2 regions of the Cytobacillus sp. IB215665 genome follow, and region 1 is predicted to be linked to the other one. Evidence: a T-box and tRNA genes for the amino acid it is inferred to sense, from the RefSeq annotation. Region 1 holds a T-box; the other holds one or more tRNA genes.
What was found. A T-box is a leader RNA that pairs with one kind of tRNA and senses whether it is charged. The one in region 1 lies ahead of ileS (isoleucine--tRNA ligase), so its partner is inferred to be a tRNA-Ile.

Region 1 (3,437 bases):
ATCCTGAATCAAACCATACATCCATTATGTCTTGTTCCTTTGTAAACTTTCCATTTGGACTAGAAGGATGTGAAAAGCCTTCTGGGAGCAAGCCTTTTGCATCTTGTTCAAACCAAATATTTGAGCCGTGCTCTCTAAATAGGTTCGATACATGATCAATCGTTTCATCTGTAATAATAGGCTCTCCATTCTCCCCGTAGAACACAGGAATAGGTACACCCCAGGCACGTTGTCTAGAAATACACCAATCCCCACGATCTCTCACCATGTTATGCAAGCGGGTTTCGCCCCATTCCGGCACCCATTTTGTTTCTTTTACTGAGTTAAGTAAATCTTCTCGTATTTTATCTATTGAAGCAAACCATTGTGCTGTTGCTCTAAATATTGTAGGCTTTTTTGTTCTCCAGTCATGTGGATATGAATGAGTGATAAAGGTAAGTTTGAGTAAAGCTCCAACTTCCTCTAATTTCTCAGTAATTGGCTTATTCGCTTGATCATAGAACAACCCTTCAAAGCCTGGTGCCTCAGTAGTCATATAACCCATTTCATTTACAGGGCAAAGTACGTCTAAACCGTATTTTTTTCCTACGATAAAGTCATCTTCCCCATGACCAGGTGCAGTATGAACACATCCAGTACCTGCATCTGTCGTTACATGATCTCCTAACATGACAAGACTATCACGCTCATAAAACGGATGTGCAGCAACGACATTCTCTAAAAGATGTCCTTTTATGGATTTTACTGTTGTCGTATTCTCCCAGCCAATTTCATTTTGTACAACTTCTAGTAAATCAGTTGCAATAACATATTTTTGTCCATCTGCTTGAACAATACTATAATCAAGATCAGGATGAACTGTAATTCCAAGATTTGCAGGAAGTGTCCAAGGTGTCGTTGTCCAAATAATTATTTTTTCATCCCCTTGGAGTACCCCTTTCCCATCTTTCACTTCAAATGCTACATAAATAGAAGGTGATCTTTTATCTTTATATTCAATCTCAGCTTCTGCAAGAGCTGATTCACTTGATGGTGACCAATTGACAGGCTTTAAGCCTTTATATATTAGACCCTTTTTAGCCATTTCGCCAAATACTTTAATTTGTTGTGCTTCATAAGCAGGCTCTAATGTAATATACGGATTTTCCCAATCTCCACGAACACCTAAGCGTTTAAATTGCTCGCGTTGATTATTGATTTGTTTATACGCATATTCTTCACAGAGCTTACGAAATTCAGCAACACTCATTTCCTTACGTTTTATTTTTTTATTTTTTGTTAGTGCTGTTTCTATAGGTAAACCATGAGTATCCCAACCTGGCACATATGGCGCATTATAACCGCTCATGGATTTATAGCGTACGATAAAATCTTTTAATATTTTGTTTAAAGCATGCCCCATATGAATATCACCATTTGCATATGGAGGGCCGTCATGTAATACAAATAATGGTCTATCTTTTGTTCGTTCTTGAACCATTTCATATATATGTTGCTCGTCCCATTGCTGTTGCATTTGTGGCTCTCGATTCGGAAGATTTCCACGCATTGGAAAGCTTGTTTTCGGCATAAGTAAGGTATCTTTATACTCCATTATCCATTCCTCCAAAACTAACATAAAATAATTATTAAAAAGCTGTTTTCCATATGTAACTGTTTTTCGCTATAAAAGCATACAACTAGCATTCGTGGTGAAACCTTGTCTTCTTTAGTATGCACAATACGTTACATAGATGGCTTTTTTATAAGAAGCTGTTTCCACATTAATTGTTGCTTTTCGTAATAAGAGCTATACATGAATATAACTAACGTTATGGATACCTTTTCTTTTCTTTTCTTCAAACAATAAAAATCATATCATCCACATTAGTTAATCAAATTTAAGTAACAAAAAGCAACAAAGTGTACGAAAAAAGCCTTATCATAACACCAAGTAGCGATAAGAACCTAAAAAAAGACCTTCTCATCCCTAAATAGGGACGAGAAGGTCTCCCGCGGTACCACCCTTGTAGACTGTTACTTGTTATAATACAAAAAACAATTAGTCCGCTTTCTATTCGTAACGTGAATAAACGCCATTGCTTACTTTATAATTTCAGCTAGGAACTCAAGGGTGATGTTCATTCCTTTTGTTTATATCGAGCTTCCACCGTCCTCGATTCGCTTTTTATAATAAACTCGTTAAAGAATTACTGTCCCTATCATCGTCTACATTTAAAGTTATGACACATATTTAGAAATTATATGCTATCGTGCTTCAGTTAGTCAAGTCTAGTTTTCCTATTTCACAACTGATTGTGGATCTTCTTCATACTCCATTAAACTATCCCAATCGTTATGTTGAAGCATATCAAGTTGAGCTTCTATAAGCATTTTAAAACGATTTCTAAATACTTTTGATTGCTTCTTCAATTCCTCTATTTCCAAGGTAATCTTACGAGATTTAGAAAGTGATTCATTAATTATTCTGTCAGCATTCTTTTCAGCTTCTTTAATAATTAACTTTGCTTCCTTTTCAGCATTTCTTTTAACTTCCTCTGCTGTCTCTTGAGCAATAACGATTGATTTATTGAGTGTTTCTTCAATACTTGTAAAATGGTTTATTCTCTCAGTTAAATCTGTAACCTTGTCTTCTAACTCTTTTTTTTGTCTAATTACAATTTCATAATCTTTAATAACCTGATCTAAAAATTCATTTACTTCATCTTCATCATAACCTCGGAATCCTTTACTAAATTCCTTATTATGAATATCTAATGGTGTTAAAGGCACATGTGCCACCTCCACAAAATCGTATGTATGTTTTATGACGAAAAACTTTTGTTATACACTACGTAAATGTTTTTTTAAGTTATTCGACATATTATTAATAATTCCTGCTCTTATCCCAATTTATTTTTGTATTCCCACGACAATTCGCCATTTTTCTTTTTTTGTCTTACCTTCTATTGACAAAAGTTTCCCTCTACCAACTCCACGTACAGAGATGATATCCCCTTCTTTACATTCAAATGAAGTTTGCTCGATCGTTTTCCAATTCATGCGAACAAGTCCATTTTTAATAAGCTGTTGAGCTCTTTGTCTAGAAATTGAGAATATTGTTGCTATCATAATATCTAGACGAAGTGAGGATGCAGTCGTTACATTTTCTCTCCACAATTCCTTACGGTTTACTATGCTTGATAAATTAATCCTTTTAACTGAGACTTTACTCTTACCAACTGATTGGAGATTCACTTGTATATAGTTTTCGACCTCTTCTGCGACGACGAATTGAACAATACGATCCTGTATAATTACATCACCAAATTTAGCTCTTCTCATCCCTAGCCCCATTAACGAACCTAACATTTGCGGATGTTCAATCGTTACAAATTTTTCAGGGTATCCAAGTTCAAAAACAGCAAGCTTGAAGTCATCATCACTAGGAACATAAT
Region 2 (3,437 bases), on a different contig from region 1:
TTGATCACCAAAAAAAAGAACAGCTATAAAAAATATTGCAAGAAATGTTACACCTAGCCTTAGTACTAGAACGCGATCGATCTTCTTTGCCCATCTTCCCGCCACTATAAATGTTAATGGTTGCATAATAACAATTGATAAGTTGTAAATCCCTAAATCTTTAAATTGACCTGATTGCTTCCATAAATACACATTTACGAATGTATTTGATAAAGCAATACTTAATGCATACAGCCCTCCAATTATTAATAATAATAGTAAATCCTTATTAACATCCACATCACCAATTATCTTGCGTAAAGCCGACATTGAAAAACTCCCCTTCTTTATCTACAAAGTAGTTTTCCAATTAGGCGATTTAGTTATGTATATAGAAATAGGCTTTTTAAAATGACATATATGAAGCAGGCAAAGACTGTTGCTGTATAAATTATGGTTTAACATAAACATGAACACAACTATTAATAGGTTGGGAAATAAACGTAACATAAATTGGTTTTATTAAACAACATTAGAATAGCTTTTTTCGTAAACTCTGTTGCTTTTATTACGAAAGACAATAAATTATGCCGAAAAACAGCATAAATAAAACTTTATAACAAAAAAACAACAGAGATTGTATCCTCTGTTGTTTGAGTGTTTACTATTTATTTCGCAGCTGAATAAAGCTTTGCTACTTCATCCCAATTTACAACATTCCAAAAAGCTGAAATGTAATCTGGGCGACGGTTTTGATAGTTTAAGTAATAGGCATGCTCCCATACATCTAATCCAAGAATTGGCGTATTCCCATCCATAAGTGGTGTATCTTGGTTTGGTGTGCTCGTCACTTCTAGCTCACCGTTGTTAACAACTAACCATGCCCAACCTGAACCAAATCGAGTAGCTCCAGCTTTTGCAAACGCTTCTTTGAAGCTGTCAAAGCTTCCGAACTTATTGTTTATCTCATCTGCAAGCTCACCAGTTGGTGCGCCCCCACCATTTGGTGATAAAATCGTCCAGAATAAGCTATGGTTCGCATGACCTCCACCGTTGTTACGTACTGCAGTACGAGCAGCTTCAGGAACAGCGTCTAAGTTACCCATTAGATCTTCAATGCTTTTGCTTAGAAGCTCTTCATTTCCTTCTAATGCAGCATTAAGATTTGTTACATAAGCATTGTGATGTTTTGTGTGATGAATTGTCATCGTTTCTTTGTCAATGTGAGGTGCTAATGCATCATATTCATAAGGTAATTTTGGTAATTCAAATGCCATAATAATTCCTCCTCAAATTATGTAATGAATAGTGTTCAATCATAGACTTTTGAACACTAAATGTGAACTGGGCAACATTCATTTTCATAATTACTAAACATGAATGTTTCTTAAGTTCGTTGCTTATAGATTAGCAAATTTTCCACAATATTTCAATTAATTTGCTTGTAACAAACCCTAATTTACTATATGTATTTTTGACTCTTCTCATTCAATCAAACAAAAAAAGCCTTCAATATATTAATGAAAGGCTTGCTTAGATGGACCCTGCAGGACTCGAACCTGCGACCGGACGGTTATGAGCCGTCAGCTCTAACCAACTGAGCTAAGGGTCCATGTCAAAAGCTCCATATTACCATACTAACATTGTAAATCTTTCTTTACAAAGCAGTAAATAAAAAATATGTAATCATAATTAATTGGATGAACCCTTTTGCCACTACACCGCTTAAAAATCCAAATAATGACCCTAAGCCAATTTTTGTCGCCTCTTTAACATTTTTCTTGTGAACAACTAACTCAGCTACAACAGCACCTAGAAATGGTCCGAGAATGATCCCAGCTACTGGTATTACAAAAGGTCCTACTAACAAGCCAATTGTACTGCCCCATACAGCTGCTTGGCTTCCACCTAGCTTTTTGACACCGATTAGATTTGCTGCATAATCAGCACCAAATAATAACAAAACAAACGTTCCTTGGATCATCCAAAATAACATTGAAAATTGCTCAAAGCTAATTAGAAACCCATAAATTAAAAAACCAGCTACGATAAAAAGTACACTTGGAATAATCGGATATATTAAACCAACAAAAGAAACGATAAAACAGCAAATCACTATTATCCAAATTAATAACTCCATCACCAAGCCCCCTGATACTTGTTAATAGCAATTTCATACTAGCATCGTTCGTTTATGTTAGTCAATTAACTTACAAGGCTCTGTTCATAAACTTTGTTGCTATTTTTACTAAATATGGACGGTATAAAATCAGCAAGATGCCACGAACGGAGATGTATACTTGCTTAAATCTCAAGAACGGAACAATTTACGAATCTACAACAGAAAAACGAACTTATATTTGTTTGTTACAGCTATTCAGGAGACTAGATACCTAGGTTATAGTTTACTGTTTGCATATTTCTTATCACGAGAACAATTAAATGGAAAATAGCGTAAAACAAAGAGGTATGTTAAAAATCTAATTTCGATTTCTAACGTACCTCTTTTGTGATTGTATGCTTATTTTTACTCTCCTAATACCGCTTCAGCGATATTAACAGCGTGATCACCTATACGTTCTAAATTACTTACGATGTCTACAAATACAATACCAGCTTGTCCAGTGCATTTGCCTTCATTTAATCGTAAAATATGCTTTTTACGCAATGTTCGTTCCATCTTATCAATCTTGTCTTCTTTCTTCACAACTTCTCTTGCTAAATCTTTATCGTTTTCTTCAAGAGATTGAATTGCTTCTTTCACAGTGGAAATGGTTAATTCAAACATTTCTTTTAAATCAGCTTTTGCTAAATCAGTCATCTTCACTTTATTTGATAGCTGATAGTCAACCAACTCCACAATATTTTCAAAATGATCACCTATACGTTCAATATCTCGTACGGTATCCATTAACACTGAGTGCTCTTCTGATTCATTTTGTGACAATGAAGCTGAAGAGAGTAACACTAAATAATCAGTAATTTTCCGGTCTAAATTATTGATGGCACTCTCTAGTTGCATAGATAGATCAGCATGTTTCTGCAAATTGCTGTTTAAATATTTATGTGACTCTTCTAAACCTAGAGTAGCAAACTCACCCATTCTAACAACTTCTTCTTTAGCTTGACCTAATGCAATAGATGGTGATTGCTCAATAAAGTTAGGATCCAAATGCTTAGCTTTATATTCCACTACCGAATCATTACCAGGTATAAGTTTTGTTACAATATATGCCAATACACCTATAAACGGTAATTGAATCAACGTATTCGTTATATTAAAGGCTCCATGCGCGAATGCAATCGTCATTTCTGGATTTAAATTAAATGCCTCTTGTAGCATAATAACCAATTGTGTATAGAGCTTCAACCCAATTAGAAATATGGTTGCTCCAACCAAGTTAAATAGCACATGTGTTAAAGCAGCTCGTCTAGCTGCAACTGATGCTCCAATTGAA

Region 2: it encodes a tRNA-Ile, which carries the amino acid that the T-box ahead of ileS (isoleucine--tRNA ligase) is inferred to sense. The anticodon was not compared.

The regions. Positions count from the first base shown of each region.
Region 1 is NZ_JAXBME010000004.1:220,160-223,596, reverse strand. Features, by position in the region: gene ileS (isoleucine--tRNA ligase) at 1-1,594, opposite strand, end outside; T-box leader at 1,973-2,214, opposite strand; gene SLH52_RS07385 (DivIVA domain-containing protein) at 2,281-2,772, opposite strand; gene SLH52_RS07380 (RNA-binding protein) at 2,893-3,437, opposite strand, start outside.
Region 2 is NZ_JAXBME010000002.1:310,947-314,383, reverse strand. Features, by position in the region: gene SLH52_RS03505 (MFS transporter) at 1-309, opposite strand, end outside; gene sodA (superoxide dismutase SodA) at 648-1,256, opposite strand; tRNA gene SLH52_RS03495 (tRNA-Ile) at 1,518-1,591, opposite strand; gene SLH52_RS03490 (DUF456 domain-containing protein) at 1,637-2,119, opposite strand; gene SLH52_RS03485 (Na/Pi cotransporter family protein) at 2,507-3,437, opposite strand, start outside.